2 regions of the Tenacibaculum sediminilitoris genome follow, and region 2 is predicted to be linked to the other one. Evidence: riboswitches for the same ligand, from Rfam matches in the RefSeq annotation. Region 2 holds a riboswitch; the other holds the start of a gene.
The links. A riboswitch is a leader RNA that binds a small molecule or an ion and turns the genes downstream of it on or off. The one in region 2 is predicted to bind S-adenosylmethionine.

Region 1 (10,165 bases), on a different contig from region 2:
TTCAATAGGTATATAATGCTTTTGCTTACCTCGTTTTAAGAATTTATCACGAAAATCTTCATAGTCTTTCTTTAATTTGGTTACATATTCATTGGAGGTTTCTTTGTTTAATAAATCCCCTACTACCGTTACTGCTCTTGAAGCATCGTTTACGTGTACTACAGCGTTTTTATACTGCGTGTCTATTTTAACAGCAGTATGCGCTTTCGAGGTTGTTGCTCCACCAATTAATAATGGAATTTGCAAGTTTTGACGCTCCATTTCTTTCGCTAAATACACCATTTCATCTAACGAAGGTGTTATCAATCCGCTTAAACCAATGGCATCTACCTTTTCATTTTTAGCAGTTTCAATAATTTTCTCTGGCGGAACCATTACTCCTAAATCTACTATTTCGTAGTTATTACAACCTAAAACAACAGATACTATATTTTTGCCAATATCATGTACATCTCCTTTTACAGTTGCCATGAGTATTTTTCCTATAGCTTGTTGTTCTTCACTTTTGTCTGCTTCTATATAGGGGTTTAAATAGGCAACTGCTTTTTTCATTACTCGAGCAGATTTCACTACCTGGGGTAAAAACATTTTTCCTTCTCCAAACAAATCTCCAACCACGTTCATCCCTGTCATTAAGTGTCCCTCAATAACATGTAATGGTTTTGCTACACTTAAACGTGCTTCTTCTGCATCTTCTTCAATAAAAACATCTATTCCTTTTACTAATGAATGTGTAATACGTTCTTGTAGTGGTAAACTTCTCCATTCTAAAACCTTCTCACTACTTTCTTTTTTATTCCCTTTTACCGTTTCAGCAAACTCTAGTAAGCGTTCGGTAGCATCATCTCTTCTATCTAAAACAACATCTTCAATATGTTCTAATAAATCTTCAGGAATATCGTCGTATACTTCCAACATCGTTGGGTTTACAATTCCTATATTCATTCCTGCTTTGATGGCATAGTATAAAAACACCGAGTGCATGGCTTCACGAACAGTATTGTTTCCTCTGAAAGAGAACGATACGTTACTTACTCCGCCGCTTACACTAACATGTGGTAAGTTTTCGCGTACCCATCGGGTAGCTTCAATAAAATCAAGTGCATTTCTTCTGTGCTCTTCCATTCCTGTTGCTACTGGAAAGATGTTTAAATCGAAAATGATATCTTCTGGTGGAAAACCAACAGTGTCTACTAATACCCTATACGAACGCTCTGCTATTTCAATTCTTCGTTCGTAGGTATCTGCTTGTCCTAATTCATCAAAAGCCATGATAATTACTGCGGCTCCGTATCGTTTAATTTGCGTGGCTTCCCAAATAAACTTTTCTTCTCCTTCTTTTAAAGAAATAGAATTTACTACTGATTTTCCTTGTACTACCTGTAATCCTGCTTCAATAATTTCCCATTTAGAGCTATCAATCATAATAGGGACTCTAGCAATATCTGGTTCAGATGCTATTAGGTTTAAAAAACGTACCATGGCTTCTTTTCCTTCAATCAAACCATCGTCCATGTTAATATCTATAATTTGTGCCCCACCATCTACTTGATGACGCGCAATTGCCAAGGCTTCATCAAATTTTTCTTCTTTTATCAATCGGAGAAATTTACGTGATCCTGCCACATTAGTTCGCTCACCTACATTGATAAAATTACTTTCTGGGGTAACAATTAATGGTTCTAAACCAGATAACTTCATATTTCGTCTTTCTTCACTCATCTACTAACTATTTTGTGCTACTGAAACAAACTCAGCGTGACGTGGTTTGTACTTTGCTGCTACTTCTGCTATTGCTGAAATATGTTTTGGTGTGGTACCACAGCATCCCCCTACAATATTGATTAAATTTTTCTTTAAGTATTCTTCTATCTGCTCTGCTGTTTCTTCTGGGGTTTCGTCATATTCTCCAAAGGCATTGGGTAATCCTGCATTGGGATGTGCCGAAATAGCAAATTCTGTTTTAGAGGCTATTGCCTCTAAATGAGGTTGTAATAAGTTGGCTCCTAAAGCGCAATTAAACCCTACGGATAGTAACGGAATATGTGATATTGAAATTAAAAAAGCTTCAGCTGTTTGTCCTGACAAGGTTCTTCCTGAAGCATCGGTAATTGTTCCAGAAATCATGATAGGAATTTTTATATTTCGTTCTGCTTTTACTTCTTCTATTGCAAACAAAGCTGCTTTTGCGTTTAGAGTATCGAATACGGTTTCTACTAACAAAATATCAGCTCCTCCCTCTATCAGTGCTTCTACTTGTTGTTTGTAGGCAATACGTAACTCATCAAAGGTTACGGCTCTGTATCCTGGATCGTTAACATCGGGAGACATGCTTGCGGTACGGTTTGTTGGGCCTATTGAACCTGCTACAAATCGAGGTTTATGAGGTTCTTTAGCTGTAAATTCGTCAGCTGCTTCTTTAGCTATTCTCGCTGATTCATAATTTAGCTCATATACCAAATCTTCCATTTGATAATCGGCCATAGCAATGGTCGTTCCAGAAAATGTGTTGGTTTCTACAATATCCGCTCCAGCAGCAAAGTATTTTCTATGTATTTCTTTTACAGCTTCGGGCTGTGTAATGGATAACAAATCGTTGTTTCCTTGTAACGGAGTTGAGTAGTCTTTAAAGCGTTCTCCACGAAAATCTTCTTCCGAAAATTTATATTCCTGAAGCATAGTCCCCATAGCGCCATCAAGCACGAGAATTCTTTTTTGTATTTCTTGATAAATGTTTGACATTCCTGATATTTAGTGTAATGTTATCAGGAAAAGAGGAAGTAAAATTCTTTTCGTTATCTCCCTGCGAATGCAGTAGAATGTAGCACCTTCTTTGTTTACACAAAGGGTTGCTAAGGTTTCAAAGGGTCTATTCCCTCCACCTTTCTTGATAACATCAATACGTTAATGAACGAGGCAAAGTTATAGTATTATTTTTATTTACCCAATTTTTATTTTAATAATTAAATTGATAAGTAAAAAAAAACATTTGTGCTATTAGGCAACAACATAATTTTATTTTATATCAGGTGTTTGAAACAAGAAGAATAAAATTATTAAGATACTTTATACAAGGATAAACTGATTAATTATTATGGAATTTCTAATAGCCTATTTTTTAAGGATTTTAATACTCACCTAAAGAATTTAGTATTAACACAGCGTTTAATGTTTATAAACTCGATAAGTTCGACCAAGAGGAGCATATGGTTAAAGCTTCTCGTATTTTAGGGAATGAACAATTAGAGTTTATTTTAGGCTACCTATTCGAGGTAATTAGAATTAAGTGGATTAAAAAGCAATATCTAATCCAAATGAAAGAAATAAAAAAATCTCTTGACCTAATGAATGATGAAAAACTAAAAACTGATTTAAAATACTAATTTTAATGATTTGCTAACTTTAAGATGTATAAAAAATTGGCAAAAAGTGCTTAATCGAGAGGTCTGTGTATCTCGTCCTAAAATAAGTTGACACAAAATCGACTTATTTTAAGACGAGACAAATACTCAATAAAAAAAGGAACGGTAACCGTTCCTTTTACTATAAATTTTTAATATTATCAATTAATCGTTTTTTAACCATATTAATGATTCGTTTATTAAACTCACTTTTTTTATGTTGATAAACTTCAAACTCTTCATCAGTAAACATTCCTATAATCAATCCAATAACTTGATTTCTTAAGCTTATATCTTTTGATAAAGATTTATTTACATATTCTTGAAAGCTATCTTTAGTAAGAGTTTTAATAAAGATTTTTTGTTTTTGGTTTGCTATATAATAAACCTTTATTAAAAGTGAATGCTGCAACTTTAGTATAGGTCTGAGGGTTTCATTTTGAAAACGTTCATCAATATTACTTGACGGTATTTTTAAAATTGGACGAATACTCAGCTTACTGTTTTCCATTTAAGTAGCTTACTATATTTTTTTCAATACGACTCAATACATTTTGGGTATCTGCTTTCACAAAGTTTTCTCCTGTGATTTGTTCGTATAGTTCAATGTATCTATTTGAAATTTCAATAACTTTTTCATCCGACATTTCAGGTATTTCTTGTCCTTCTTTTCCTTGAAATCCGTTCTCTATTAACCACTGGCGTACAAACTCTTTTGATAATTGTTTTTGCTTCTCTCCTTTTTCTTGGCGTTCAGCATATCCGTCAGCGTAAAAATAACGAGAAGAATCTGGTGTATGAATTTCATCAATCAATACAATTTCACCTTCTTTTGTTTTTCCGAATTCATATTTGGTATCTACTAAAATCAATCCTCTTTTTGCTGCTAATTCGGTTCCTCTTTGAAATAACTTTCTTGTATAATCTTCTAACACTAAATAGTCTTCTTCAGAAACAATTCCTTTTGCTAAAATATCTTCACGAGAAATATCTTCATCATGTTCTCCATTATCTGCCTTTGTTGATGGTGTAATAATTGGCTCTGGGAATTTATCATTTTCTTTCATTCCTTCTGGCATTGCTACTCCACAAAGCGTTCTCTTTCCTGCTGAATATTCACGAGCTGCATGACCCGATAAATATCCACGGATTACCATTTCTACTTTAAAAGGTTCACATAAATGACCTACTGCTACATTTTCATCTGGATTTGCTAATAACCAATTTGGAACAATATCAACTGTATCGTTCATCATTTTAGTAGCAATTTGGTTTAGAATTTGTCCTTTAAAAGGAATTTGACGTGGTAAGATTACATCGAAAGCAGAAAGTCTATCTGAAGCAATCATTACCAATAAATCATCATTAATGTTGTATACTTCTCTTACTTTTCCTTTATAAACTTCTTTTTGTCCTTGAAACTGGAAGTTTGTTTCGTTAATTGTATTCATTAGTAGATTGTTGTGTTGTTGCCCGCAAATGTAAGTATTCTACTCTTCTTTTTGAATAGTTTTTATTTGTTTTATATTTTCTAAAATAGGTGTTACAGTTACGAATGTATTCCCTTCTTCTACATAAAAAATATAAGCACTATTTTGACCTATTTTTTTGGCTTTTAGTTGAGAATCGTCTTTAAAAACTAACGTAACATTATTCTTAAGCTTACCTTCTGCTAAACGCTTTTTATAATTTATTCCCATTCCTAGTCTAAACCCTAACAATAAAGAAAAAACCATAATAAAAACAGAAACAATAAAGGCAGACTTGTTATCATATTCTTTTCTTTTTGTTTTTTTATTTGCTTCAATTCTCTTTTTCAACCATTTTATTCTCTTTAGTCTTTCTTCTATTTTTACTGAATTTTTAATAAGGAAATACAAAGACATAGAAAATATTACAAGAATTACTGACAATGCCCAATTGTTAGCTAATAATGAAATAGGAGATAAAAGTGTATCTGTGATAGTTATGTATTGTAAATACTCTATGTCTAGATAACGATAAAAAATGGTGTCACTAACTAAGCCTAAAGCAATCAAAAATATATAACCTATAGATAAATATTCTTGAAATCCTAAATTTTTAAACATACTTTACTCCGTTTCTATACTTTTATAAGCTGAGATAATTTTCTTTACTAATCGATGGCGAATTACATCTTTATCATCTAAATACACCTGTGCAATTCCGTCAATATCTTTTAACGCTAATAACGATTCTTTTAATCCAGAAACTTGCCTACGTGGTAAATCTATTTGACCTGGGTCACCTGTAATAATAAACTTTGCATGCATTCCCATACGTGTTAAAAACATCTTCATTTGTGCATGAGTGGTATTTTGTGCTTCATCTAAAATTACAAAAGCATTGTCTAAAGTACGGCCTCGCATAAAAGCTAAAGGCGCTATTTGTATGACTCCTTTTTCTAGATGTGATTCTAGTTTTTCATGCGGAATCATGTCGCGTAAGGCATCATATAAAGGTTGCATATACGGATCTAACTTTTCTTTTAAATCTCCGGGAAGAAATCCTAAGTTTTCACCTGATTCTACTGCAGGTCTTGTTAAAATGATTCGTCTAACTTCTTTTTCTTTTAATGCTTTTACAGCTAAAGCTACTGCGGTATATGTTTTACCTGTACCAGCAGGACCTACGGCGAATAACATGTCGTTTTTTTGCATTAACTCAACCATTTTACGCTGATTAGCAGTTTGTGCTTTAATTAACTTTCCGCTAACACCATGTACTAAAACATCTTTTGTGTTTTCTGATTTACGAATCTCTTCTTCTTTACCTGTTGATGTTAAAATACGTTCAATACTATTCTCATCTAACTTATTATATCTATTAAAGTACTTGATAAGCATCCGCAATCGCTTTTCAAATTCATTTAGTAATTCAGGTTCTCCAAAAATCTTTAATTTATTTCCTCTTGCTACAATTTTTATTTTAGGAAAGAATGTTTTTAACTGAGTAATGGTACTATTTTGTGCACCAAAAAAATCGTTTGGATTAATTTCTGTTAATTCAATTATGCGTTCGTTCAAATGATAAAAGTTTTAATATTATTCACACTAAAAATAATGATTATTTTTATCGAATTACGTAGTTTTGTTTAAAATTTCAGCATAATTTTTCACAAATTAATTAACAAATACTTATTTTAATGTCTCTTATTACATTAACTACTGATTTTGGAACAAAAGACCACTTTGTAGGTGCTGTAAAAGGAGCTATTTATTCTGAGTTACCTGATGCTAAAATTGTGGATATTACGCATGACATTTCTCCTTTTAATATTACAGAAACTGCTTATATTTTAAAAAATGCTTACAAAAGTTTTCCTGATAAAACTATTCACGTAATTGGAGTAGATTCTGAACTCAGTGCTGATAATAAACATATTGCTTTAGAGTTGGATGATCATTATTTTATTTGTCCTGATAACGGATTAATTTCTATGATTGCTTCTGAAATTAAGCCTACAAAAATTGTTGAGATTAATATTCACAATCGTATTGAAAGTAGTTTTCCTGTATTAGATGTATTTGTTCAAGTAGCATCTCATATTTCTAGAGGTGGTAGCTTAAGTGTGATAGGTAGAGAGATTGAAGATTATAAAAAAATTATTGAAATTAAGCCAAAAGTAAACGAACAACAAACTATTATTTCTGGTGGTGTTATTTATATTGACAACTATGGAAATGTAATTACCAACATTAGTAAAAAGCAATTTAATACCATAGGAAAAGGTCGTGGCTATAAAGTAACGGCAAGACGTTATACTTTTTCTAAAATTTATAATCGATATAATGAAATTGTAAATTACTCCGTTACTGATAAAAGACAATATGACGGTGAAAAGTTAGCTATTTTTAACTCGGCTGGGTTTTTAGAAATTGCTATTTATCGAAGTAATTTAGGAACTGTAGGTGGTGCTTCCACTTTACTTGGCTTAGAATATCGTGATACCATTACTGTTGAATTTGAAAATCTTGTTAAACCAGAATTTACCCCTCTAAATTAAATCTATGTTTGTACGAATTGTAAAAATGAGCTTTCAGCCAGAAAAAATTGAAGAATTTTTAAACAACTTTAATTCTAAAAAAGAATTTATACGAAAATTTCCTGGTTGCCGTTTATTAGAGTTGTACAGAGACAAAACAAACCCGAACATATTTTTTACTTATAGTTATTGGGATACTGAGCAAGATTTAGAAAACTACAGAAATTCTGATTTATTTAAAGGCGTTTGGGCACAAACCAAAGTGTTATTTAATGATAAACCTTTTGCTTGGAGTGTAGATAAAGTAGCTTCGCTACCTTAGACGTTAGACAATAGCCTTATAAAAATAACTAACATTATAAACAATTAAACAGTTATACATTGTTACCATTATTAAGAAAAGAATTTAACTCATTTTTTGCCTCTCCCATTGCCTATTTGGTTATTGGGGTATTTTTACTTGTAAATGGCTTATTTTTATGGGTATTTAAAGATAACTTCAACATTTTAAATGCGGGTTTTGCTGATTTAAACAGCTTCTTTTATTTGGCTCCATGGTTATTTTTATTTTTAATCCCTGCCATAACAATGAAAAGTTTTGCAGATGAGTTTAATAGTGGAACTATTGAAATTTTAAAAACCAAACCACTTACCGATTGGCAAATTGTGCTAGGTAAGTTTTTTGCGGCACTTTTACTCGTTATCATCGCATTATTACCTACGTTAACCTATGCATATACCGTATATCAATTAGGAAGTCCTATTGGAAATTTAGACGTAGGTAGTACCATAGGTTCGTATTTAGGATTGTTATTTTTAGCAGCAACTTATACAGCTGTAGGATTATTTACTTCTACACTTTCAAATAATCAGATTGTGGCGTTTATTGTAAGTGTATTCATCACTTTTACTTTGTTCTATGGTTTTGATGCAGTGAGTTCTTCTGTAGGAAACTCAGGATATACCTTACAGCAGTTTGGCATTAATGAACACTTTAAAAGTATTAGTAGAGGTGTAGTAGATACACGCGACCTTATCTACTTTATTAGTGTTACGTTCTTCTTTTTATTCATCACTAAACAACAGTTAAAAAATGAATAAGAAACTACAGCACATCGCATTGGCTCTTATCGGGTTGTTAGTTCTTAACTACGTGGCTAACTCTGTATACAAGCGTTTTGACTTAACACAAGACAAACGTTATACTTTATCAGAAGTAAGTAAGAATCTTATTGATAAAATAGATACTCCACTAACCATTAATGTATTTTTAGAAGGTGATTTTCCTGCCGAGTTTAAGCGTTTACAAATAGAAACACGTCAGTTTTTAGAAGAATTACAAGCTAAAAATGCTAATATCCGTTTTCGATTTATCAATCCAGATAATATTCGTGAACGTTTGGTAAAAAAAGGTATGATACCTAGCCAGTTAACTGTAGAGGAAGACGGGAAATTATCAGAAGCTATTATTTTTCCTTGGGCAGAAGTTACTTATGGTAAGAAGATAGAGTTGGTTTCTTTACTTCCTAATTCAATAGCTAAAACACAAGAAGCACAATTACAAAATGCAGTTGAAAAATTAGAGTATTCATTTGCCAATGCTTTGCATAATATTACTTTAAAGGAAAGACAAAAAATAGCGGTATTAGCTGGTAACGGTGAATTACAAGATGTTTATCTATATAGTTTACTAAGTGAAGTTGTTAAAAAATATCGTTTAGCTAAATTTACGTTAGATAGTGTTACCAATAACCCACAAAAGACTTTAAAAGATTTAAGAACCTACGACTTGGCAATTATAGCAAAGCCTACTGAACGTTTCACTGAAGAGGAAAAGTTTACTATCGATCAATTTATAGCCAACGGTGGTAAAAGCTTATGGATGCTGGATAATAACCAAGCGGATACTGATAGCTTGTACAACGAAGGAAAAATGTTAGCATTTCCTCGTGATTTGAATTTAACAGATTTATTGTTTGGATATCAAGTTCGTGTAAATAACAATCTTATTCAAGATTTATACTCGGCTAAAATTCCGCTAGCTACAGGAAATATGGGAAACCAAGCACAGTTTCAGCACTTAAATTGGTTTTATCACCCACTCGTTAACGGAAATCCGAACCACCCAATTACTAAAAATGTAGCTCCTATTCGTTTTCGCTTTACTACTCAGATAGACACTTTAAAAGGAAACTTGAAAAAAACTCCGTTATTGGTTACTTCAGTATTAACTAAAAAAACAGGAACTCCTAGTTTTATTGAGCTACAAAGTATTGCAAAAGAACCTAAGGAAAATGAATTTGCTTCTGGCCCACAGTTATTGGCTATATTATTAGAAGGCTCTATTCCTTCTGCGTATAAAAACAGGATAAAACCCTTTGATACTCCTGACTTTAAAACTGAGAGTACCAATAATAAAATGATTGTAATTGCTGATGGTGATATAGGAAAAAATCAGATTTTAAAAGGGAAACCGCACGATTTGTCCTTAGATAAATGGACGGGAGAACAGTTTGGTAACAAAGAATTTTTAATTAATGCTATTGATTATCTGTTAGACGATTCTGGATTGATTCAACTACGTAATAAAACCATTCAAATTAACTTATTGGATAAGCAACGTGCTTTTGCTGAAAAACGTTTTTGGCAATTTATCAATATTGGTATTCCATTAGTGTTACTAGCAATATTTGGTTTTGGTTTTAACTACTGGAGGAAAAAGAAATATCAGTAGTTGTCTAGCTATATAAAAATGAAG
Region 2 (10,165 bases):
TTATGGTGGGCATCAGTTTGGGCATTGGGCAGGTCAATTGGGAGATGGTAGAGCGATTAATTTGTTTGAAATGCCCCATGATAACAAAAAGTGGACTTTACAATTAAAAGGAGCAGGAGAGACCCCATATTCGAGAAATGCAGATGGATTAGCAGTGTTGCGTTCCTCTATTCGTGAGTACTTGTGTAGTGAGGCTATGTTCCATTTAGGTGTACCTACTACAAGAGCTTTATCATTAGCATTATCAGGAGATAAAGTATTACGAGATGTAATGTATGATGGAAATGCCGCTTATGAAAAAGGAGCAATTGTATGTAGAACAGCCGAGTCTTTTTTGCGTTTTGGTAGTTACCAAATATTTTCTGCCAGAGGAGATGTAATAACATTAAAAAAACTGGTTGATTATACAGTTAAACATCATTATCCTCATTTAGGGAAACCTTCAAAAGAAACATACGTGTCCTTTTTTAAGGAAGTAGCCGAACGTAGTTTAGAAATGGTAATTCATTGGCAGCGTGTAGGATTTGTGCATGGGGTTATGAATACAGATAATATGTCAATTCTAGGTTTAACGATTGATTATGGACCTTACGGGTGGTTGGAAGGTTATGACCATGGATGGACACCTAATACTACTGACAATACACATAAACGTTACCGATATGGTTCACAGCCCGAGATGGTTTTATGGAACTTATATCAGTTGGCAAATGCTTTATACCCACTAATTGAAGAAGCTGTACCTTTAGAAGCTGTTTTGGAAAATTATCAAGAAAAATTTCCTGAAAAATATATGCAAATGATGCGAGAAAAATTGGGGCTTTTTTCTTCACAAGAATCAGATGGAACATTAATTTCAGACCTTGAGGAAGTACTTCAAAGAACAGAAACTGATATGACCATTTTTTTCCGATTGTTGTCAAATATTTCAAAAAATGATACCAAAGAAGAGGCAATCAAAAAAATAGAAAAAGCATTTTATACGCCTTCAGAAATTGTAGATGAAATAAAAAAATCTTGGGAAAACTGGTTTCGAAATTATATAGAAAGGTTACAAAATGAAACTATTTCAGATAAAGATAGAAAAACAAAAATGAATGCTGTAAACCCTAAATATGTACTGAGAAATTATATGGCACAATTAGCAATTAATGATGCAAATAAAAATGATTTTGTATTGTTAAATGAGTTATATTTATTGTTGAAAAACCCTTATGATGAGCAGCCAGAAAACGAAAAATGGTTCGTAAAACGTCCTGAATGGGCACGAAATAAAGTGGGTTGTTCTATGTTATCTTGTAGTTCTTAAGATAAAAATAAACATAAACTTTTGGTTTAGGTTGATTTGTTTAAGTTTCTGATTTTTAGTATTTTACTTATGTTTATTGAAGATAATTCAAAACTCTTTTTTAATAAAATTCAAAATAAATTTGGAATATTCAATTTTATAATTGAATATTTGTACTCGTAAAAGTTCAAACACTTATTGACGATGTTATCAAGAAAGGTGGAGGGATTAGACCCTATGAAACCTTAGCAACCCTTTGTGCAAACAAAGAAGGTGCTAAATTCTACCAGAGCGTAAAAAACTCGAGGATAGATAACCCAAAGAAGTTTCTTTATTTCTACAAGAACCTTCTTATAATTTCTTAATAACATTTTTCTAGTAAGCAACATCTAACAAAGATGTGTTTTGGCTTTTGGTTTAATTTTTTATTAACTCAAAAACAAGAAAAATGAGTACACAAAAATTCGCAACAAATGCGTTGCACGCAGGTCACGATGTAACACAAAATGGAGGAACAAGAGCTGTTCCTATTTATCAAACAACATCGTATGTTTTTAACAACTCAGAACATGCAGCAAATCTATTTTCGTTAAAAGAATTAGGGTTTATTTACACCCGATTAAACAATCCAACCAATCAAATTTTGCAAGATCGTTTAGCTGCTTTAGAAGGAGGTATTGGCGCAGTTGTATTTGCTTCTGGTACCGCAGCAATTTCAACAGGGTTGTTAACCTTACTAAAAGCTGGAGATCATATTGTTGCTTCGAGTAGTTTATACGGTGGAACGTATAATTTACTGAATGTTACGTTACCAAGATTAGGAATTACCACTACGTTTGTTGATGCTTCAAATCCTGGTAGTTTTGCTGAAGCAGTACAAGAAAACACCAAAGCTTTCTTTGTAGAATCTTTAGGAAATCCGAAGTTAGATGTGTTAGACTTACAAGCCATTTCTTCACATGCAAAAAAGGCAGAAGTTCCGTTTATTGTAGATAATACAGTAGCAACACCAGCTTTATTAAATCCGATAGAACATGGAGCAAATATTGTAATTCACTCGTTAACAAAATACATTGGTGGACAAGGAAACTCGTTAGGAGGAGCCATTATTGATGCAGGAACCTTTAATTGGGCAAATGGAAAATTTCCTGAGTTTACTGAGCCTTCAGCTGGATACCACGGATTAGTATACCATGAAGTTTTAGGAGCTGCTTCATACACGTTTAAATTAATCTTAGAAGGATTACGTGATTTTGGAGGAGCATTGAGTCCTACGAATGCATTTAATATTATTCAAGGATTGGAAACCTTAGAAATAAGAATCCAAAAACATAGTAAAAATGCATTGGCTATAGCAAAATGGTTACAAGAACAAGAAGAAGTTGCTTGGGTAAACTATCCAGGGTTAGAAGGAAATAAATACAAAGCTTTAGCTGATAAATACTTAGCAAAAGGACAAAGTGGATTAGTAACCTTTGGTGTAAAAGGAGGTTATGAAGCAGCTAAAACTATTGCAGATAATACAAAACTCTTTTCATTACTAGCTAATATTGGAGATACCAAATCTTTAATTATACACCCTGCAAGTACCACGCATCAACAGTTGAATGATGAGGCGCAAGAAAGCACAGGAGTAACTAAAGATCTAATACGTTTATCAGTAGGTCTAGAAAATATTGAAGATTTAAAAACTGATTTAGCAGAAGCGTTTGCTAAAATTTCTAAAGAAATATTGGCTTAATACCAATAGTATTAGGCAAACACTAAAAAAATTAGTAATGAAAAGTGATTTACAACACATACATATTCTTAGTTATACTACGGTAAGCGGTACACAATTCGATAAAATCCTTTTGAGTTATCAAGTTTTTGGAAAGTCATTGGGTACTGCTCCTGTGGTACTTATTAACCATGCATTAACAGGTAATAGTAATGTTACAGGAATTGATGGTTGGTGGCAAGATTTAGTAGGTGAAAACAAGGTTATTGATACAAATCAGTATACAGTTCTGTGCTTTAACATTCCAGGAAATGGTTATGATGATTTTTTAATTGATGATTATAAAAGCTTAGTAGCACGTGATGTTGCAAACATCTTTTTACAAGGACTAGAACAGCTAAATATTAAGAAATTATTTGCATTGATAGGCGGTTCTTTAGGTGGTGGAATAGCTTGGGAAATGACTGTGTTAAACCCAAAAATAACAGAATACTTAATTCCTATTGCGACCGACTGGAAATCGACCGATTGGTTAATAGCAAATTGTCAAATACAAGAGCAATTTTTAACCAACTCTAGTAATCCGGTACACGATGCACGTATGCATGCAATGTTGTGTTACAGAACACCAGAATCGTTTAAAAAACGTTTTCAACGTACTAAAAATGAAGAACTACAAATTTTTAATGTTGAAAGTTGGTTGTTACATCACGGGAAAAAACTGCAAGAACGCTATCAGTTGGCTTCTTACAAATTGATGAACCAGCTATTAAAAACAATTGATGTTACGAAAGGTAGAGAAGGATTAAATGTGTTAGAAACCATTGAAGCTGATATTCATATTGTAGGAGTAGATTCTGATTTGTTTTTTACTGCTGAAGAGAACAGAGAAACGCATAAACAACTGGCGTCAGTCCATACAAATGTAACTTATAATGAAATTAATTCAGATCACGGACATGACGCTTTCTTAATAGAATACAAACAATTAGAAAAAATAATTGAACCTATATTCAATCAAAAATCAACAAACAAAAGAATGAAAATTTTAAAATTTGGCGGAAAATCTTTGTCGAATGAAGGCATACAGAATGTAGTAGCTATCATAGAACAAAAAATTAATGAAGGAGAAAATATAGCTGTAGTTGTTTCAGCCAGAGGAAAGGCAACCGATGAGTTGGAAGAGATTTTAGAAAAAGCAGCTAAAAATGAAGTTTTTAAAGAACATTTGGAAGCTTTTAAGCATGAGCAAACAAAATTAACTCCATTGGTAGATTTCTCTACTGAATTTGATAGACTAGAAAAGTTATTTGAAGGGGTACGATTGTTAGGAGATTATAGCCAAAAGATAAAAGACGAAGTATTGGCACAAGGAGAATTATTGTCTATAAAAACAGTAACCGACTTGTTACAACAAAAAGGAATTAATGCGAATGCTACCGATTCAAGAGCGTTGTTAAAAACAGATGAAAGCTTAGGTAACGGACAGTCAATAGTTGCAATATCTAAAGAAAATGTGTTGAACCACTTCAAGCAATACAATGGAACAACAGTGAATGTGGTAGCTGGATTTATTGCCTCAAACTTAAAAAATGAAACAACTACCTTAGGAAGAAACGGAAGCAATTATACAGCCTCATTATTGGCAAACTATTTAGATGCCGAAGAGTTACAAAACTATACGCATGTAGATGGTATTTTTACTGCAAACCCTGATTTGGTTGCTGATGCCAAAAAGATAGAAGAATTATCATTTTCAGAAGCCAATGAATTGGCAAACTTCGGTGCTACTATTTTACATGCTAAAACCATAATTCCATTATTAGAAAAAAATATTAATCTTAGAATATTAAATACCTTCAATCCTAATGATAATGGAACATTGATAACAGCAAAATCAACATCAAAAGGAATTAAATCTTTATCAGTATTAGATAACGTTGCTTTGATAAATTTTGAAGGAAGAGGATTGTTAGGAAAAGTAGGGGTAGACGCTCGAATTTTTAAAGCGTTGAGTAATCACGGAATTAGTGTAAGTATAATTTCACAAGGCTCCTCAGAAAGAGGAATTGGTTTGGTGGTTGATAAAAGTAATGCAGCAGCAGCCGTAAAAGCCTTGGAACAAGAGTTTGAAAGTGATTTACAAACAAAAGATGTAAGTCAAATTTTTATCCTTGAAGAAGTATCGGTAATTTCTATCATTGGGCAAGACTTAAGTGAGTTTCATCATCCGTATAATACGCTGATTAAAAACCAGGTTGTTCCATTATTGTTTAATAATACCATTACAGGTAAAAATGTGAGCTTGGTAGTGAAGAAAGAGCAATTACACAAGGCGTTAAATGTGATTCATGGTCAAGTATTTGGAGTCGCTAAAAAGATTAACATCGCTATTTTTGGTAAAGGTTTAGTAGGTGGAACCTTGATAGAGCAAATTTTAGAAAATTCAAAAACGATTCTAGAAAGACGAAAAATCCAGTTGAATATTTTTGCAATTGCTAATTCTAAAAAAGTATTATTAATAAAAAATGGAGTTGGAACTAATTGGTCGAATGAGCTTGAAAAAGCAGTGGAAGATAAGCATACAGTTGATAGTGTAATTGACTATGCAAAAGAACATCATTTAGAAAATTTAATTGCAGTAGACAATACAGCTAGCTTAGATTTTATAGAAAATTACATTCCGTTAGTCGATGCTGGGTTTGACTTAGTTTCATCTAATAAAATAGCAAATACTGTTTCGTATAATTTTTATAAAAAACTACGTAAAACCTTAGATGAAAATAAAAAAAGTTATCTGTATGAAACCAATGTAGGTGCCGGTTTACCATTGATTGACACGATTAAGTTATTACACGATTCAGGAGAAAACATCACTAGAATTAGAGGAGTATTTTCAGGATCATTAAGCTATTTGTTTAATAAGTTTTCTGCGGAAGACATTGCATTTTCAACGGTGTTGCAAGAAGCAATTGATAATGGATTTACAGAACCAGATCCACGCGAAGACTTATGTGGAAATGATGTTGCTAGAAAATTGTTGATTTTAGCCCGTGAGTTGGATTTAGAAAATGAGTTTGAAGATATTGAAATAGAAAATTTAATTCCAGAAGCATATAGAGAAGTATCTTCTGATGAGTTTTTATCCAATTTAGAAAAGTTAAATTCAACATTTCAACAACAAAAAGAAGCACAAGAAGAGAAACACGTATTACGATATATTGGAGATTTACATGGAGATTTACAACAAACAAAAGGAGAATTGGATGTGAAATTAGTTTCGGTACCTGAGAGTTCTCCTTTAGGAAGTTTAAAAGGCTCAGATGCCATTTTTGAAATTTATACAGAATCTTACGGAGAACAACCTATTGTCATTCAAGGAGCAGGGGCAGGATCTAAAGTAACTGCTAGGGGCGTATTTGGAGACATTTTACGATTAGCAAAGAATAATAATTAGGATAAAAAAACAAGAACCAAGAAAATAGAACAAAGAGAAAAGATAAGGTCTTTGCTCTTTTATCTAGCAGCGAAGCGGTCTAACATCTAAAAAAAAATATGAGTCAACAACATTTTGAAACCCAAGCCATACGAACGCAAACAGAACGTTCACAATTTTCAGAGCATTCAACACCTCTATACCTAACATCAAGTTTTGTATTTGATGATGCTGAAGATATGCGAGCATCGTTTGCAGAAGAAAAGGAGAAGAATTTATACAGTCGATTCTCAAATCCGAATACCACAGAATTTGTCAATAAAATAGTGGCTATGGAAGGTGCAGAAGCAGGGTATGCTTTTGCAACAGGTATGGCAGCGGTGTTTTCAACTTTTGGTGCGTTGTTAAATGCAGGAGATCATATTGTGTCGTGTCGTTCTGTTTTTGGTTCAACACATAGTTTGTTTACCAAATATTTACCTAAGTGGAATATTGAAACGAGTTATTTTAAAATTACCGAAGCTGATAAAATAGAGAGCTTAATTCAACCAAATACTAAAATTTTATATGCTGAAACACCAACAAACCCAGCGGTTGATATTTTAGATTTAGAATTGTTAGGAAGTATTGCAAAGAAGCATAACTTATTATTGGTGATAGATAATTGTTTTGCAACTCCTTATTTACAAAACCCAATTAAGTTTGGAGCAGATTTGGTCATTCACTCAGCAACAAAGCTAATAGATGGTCAAGGACGAGTTTTAGGAGGAGTGACAGTAGGAAAAGAAGAGTTGATAAGAGAAATTTATTTGTTCTCGAGAAATACAGGTCCTGCTATGTCACCATTCAATGCTTGGGTGTTGTCTAAAAGTTTAGAAACTTTATCAATTAGAGTAGAAAAACACTGTGAAAATGCCTTAAAAATAGCACAGTTCTTAGAAGAACATCCAAAAGTAAACTTGGTAAAATATCCGTTTTTAAAATCCCACCCTCAGTATAAAACCGCTAAAAACCAAATGCGATTAGGCGGTAATATTGTCGCTTTTGAAATAAAGGGAGGAGTTGAGGCAGGACGTAAGTTTTTAAATAGTATTCAATTATGTTCATTATCAGCAAATTTAGGAGATACTAGAACTATTGTAACACATCCAGCATCTACAACACATAGTAAATTAAGTGAAGAAGACAGGTTAGAAGTAGGAATTACAGATGGTTTAGTACGATGTTCGGTGGGATTAGAAAATGTAGCAGATGTAATTAACGATTTAAATCAAGCATTAAATAATTAGGAAGTAAAGCATATATTTGTAATATGCTTTCTAAGAAAACAAAATACGGAATTAAGGCGCTTACTTTCATTGCTAAGCAAGAAAAGGGCACTATGGTACAAATAGCTACCATTTCAGAAAAGGAAAACATTTCGCATAAGTTTTTAGAAAGCATATTACTTACCTTACGAAAATCAGGAATTTTAGGAGCAAAAAAAGGAAAAGGCGGAGGTTATTATTTACTAAAGCCAGCCAATGAAATTAAAATGACTGATGTTATTAGAACACTAGAAGGACCCATTGCTATGGTACCCTGTGTTAGTTTGAATTATTATGAAAAATGTGATGACTGTCCAGATGAGGAAGCATGCTCAGTACACAAACTAATGATTCAAGTAAGAGATAATACGCTACAAGTACTTCGTAATAATACACTTGCAGATTTAGTGTAGTATTAACAAATTGTAAAATTCAAATATTTTTTTAATTTATCCTTGGAGAATTAAAAAGCATATGTATATTTGCTGACTTAAAACCTAGTATTCCGATAGGGTAAAGGTATTTTAAAATGATTGCAGAACAAATAGTAGAAAATAAAACGAATTATAGAGACGATAAACTATCTGAAAAACCAGTAAGAAGTGTAGTGAAATCAATAAGTTGGAGAGTAGTAGGAACCATAGATACTATATTAATTTCATGGATAGTTACAGGTCAAATAAAAACAGCTTTTTCAATTGGAGCGATTGAATTAGTAACTAAAATGCTATTGTATTTTTTTCACGAAAGAGCTTGGAACAATATTAAATGGGGCAAAAAATGAGTATAGAAACAATGAATTTAGAAGAAGTAAATAAAGCGTTGAAAAACAAATCTCCAAAAGAGATTATTGCTTGGGCATTGTTACAAGCTAATAAGGCGGTTGTGACCACAAATTTTCGACCTTATGAAGGAGCCATCTTACATGTAGTATCGTCTGTAAAGAATAGTATAGATGTAATTTGGTGCGATACAGGTTATAATACTCCACAAACCTATAAGCATGCTGAAGAGTTAATTGAAAAACTACAGTTAAACATTCAGTTGTATGTTCCTAAACAAACGGTAGCACACAGAAATATCACTTTAGGATTACCAACAGTTGATGATCCTAAACATGCTGTATTTACTGAACAAGTGAAGTTAGAACCTTTCAAAAGAGCAATGAACGAACACAAACCAGATATTTGGTTTACGAACTTAAGAAAAGGACAAACAGCCTTTAGAGATAGTATTGATATAGTTTCAAAAAGTAAAGCTGGAGTATTAAAAGTGAGTCCGTTTTACCATTGGTCAGATGAGGAATTAGATGCTTATTTAGAAGAACACCAATTACCAAACGAGTTTAAATACTTTGACCCAACAAAAGTAGAAAGTAACAGAGAATGTGGTTTACATATTTAAAGAACATGATTATGAATACACAAACTATACAAGTAGGAGCTTTAGAGAGCGAAGCCATATATATATTAAGAGAAGTAGTTGCGCAATTTGAAAAACCGGTGTTACTGTTTTCTGGAGGTAAAGATAGTATCACACTGGTGCGACTTGCTCAAAAAGCATTTTATCCAGCAAAAATTCCGTTCCCTTTATTACATATTGATACAGGACATAACTTTCCTGAAACGATTGAATTTAGAGATCGATTAGTTAAAGAATTAGGAGTTGAGTTAATTGTTCGTCAAGTACAAGATAATATTGATGCTGGTAAAGTAAAAGAAGAAACAGGAAAATATGCAAGCCGAAACATGTTACAAACCGAAACGTTATTAGATGCCATAGAAGAATTTGGTTTCGATGCATGTATCGGGGGAGCGCGTAGAGATGAAGAAAAGGCGAGAGCCAAAGAACGTATTTTTTCAGTACGAGATGATTTCGGTCAATGGGATGAAAAGAACCAACGTCCGGAGTTGTTCGATATGTTAAATGGAAGAATCGATCTTGGACAGAATGTACGAGTTTTTCCAATTTCTAACTGGACAGAATTAGATGTATGGTCGTATATACAACAAGAACAAATTGAAATTCCATCCATTTATTTCGCACATAAAAGAGCCACTTTTATTAGAGACGGACTAATTTGGTCTGCAAATGATGAAGTTGTGTATCGAGAAGAGGAAGAAGAAGTACAAGAGCGTATGATTCGTTTTAGAACAGTAGGAGATATGAGTTGCACAGCAGCAGTTTTGTCAGATGCGATAGATATTAATACCGTGGTTGATGAAATTAGAGAATCAACCATTTCAGAAAGAGGTGCAAGAATCGATGATAAACGCTCTGAAGCAGCAATGGAAAAACGAAAACAACAAGGATATTTTTAAAAAAACTAGTATTTAGTAAAGGGTAATGAGAAAAAACACTCAAAACTCAATACTAATCACTCAATACTAAAACAACATGAACGTAATAAAAAT

Region 1: it holds a riboswitch for S-adenosylmethionine, as region 2 does, so the genes downstream of both, ACKTSW_RS03470 (homocysteine S-methyltransferase family protein) here and ACKTSW_RS06175 (O-acetylhomoserine aminocarboxypropyltransferase/cysteine synthase family protein) in region 2, are expected to answer to the same signal.

What each region holds. Positions count from the first base shown of each region.
Region 1 covers NZ_CAZEQR010000009.1:17,425-27,589, forward strand. Annotated here, with positions in the region: gene metH (methionine synthase) at 1-1,722, opposite strand, end outside; gene ACKTSW_RS03470 (homocysteine S-methyltransferase family protein) at 1,726-2,742, opposite strand; SAM riboswitch class I at 2,793-2,897, opposite strand; gene ACKTSW_RS03475 (hypothetical protein) at 3,207-3,383, shown strand; gene ACKTSW_RS03480 (glyoxalase) at 3,544-3,912, opposite strand; gene ACKTSW_RS03485 (phosphoribosylaminoimidazolesuccinocarboxamide synthase) at 3,899-4,852, opposite strand; gene ACKTSW_RS03490 (hypothetical protein) at 4,892-5,491, opposite strand; gene ACKTSW_RS03495 (PhoH family protein) at 5,495-6,448, opposite strand; gene ACKTSW_RS03500 (SAM hydrolase/SAM-dependent halogenase family protein) at 6,568-7,428, shown strand; gene ACKTSW_RS03505 (putative quinol monooxygenase) at 7,433-7,729, shown strand; gene gldF (gliding motility-associated ABC transporter permease subunit GldF) at 7,789-8,508, shown strand; gene gldG (gliding motility-associated ABC transporter substrate-binding protein GldG) at 8,501-10,141, shown strand.
Region 2 covers NZ_CAZEQR010000015.1:15,306-25,470, forward strand. Annotated here, with positions in the region: gene ACKTSW_RS06170 (protein adenylyltransferase SelO) at 1-1,309, shown strand, start outside; SAM riboswitch class I at 1,493-1,607, shown strand; gene ACKTSW_RS06175 (O-acetylhomoserine aminocarboxypropyltransferase/cysteine synthase family protein) at 1,737-3,029, shown strand; gene thrA (bifunctional aspartate kinase/homoserine dehydrogenase I) at 3,067-6,465, shown strand; gene ACKTSW_RS06185 (O-succinylhomoserine sulfhydrylase) at 6,564-7,733, shown strand; gene ACKTSW_RS06190 (RrF2 family transcriptional regulator) at 7,757-8,164, shown strand; gene ACKTSW_RS06195 (DUF2061 domain-containing protein) at 8,281-8,535, shown strand; gene ACKTSW_RS06200 (phosphoadenosine phosphosulfate reductase domain-containing protein) at 8,547-9,155, shown strand; gene cysD (sulfate adenylyltransferase subunit CysD) at 9,167-10,072, shown strand; gene ACKTSW_RS06210 (sulfate adenylyltransferase subunit 1) at 10,149-10,165, shown strand, end outside.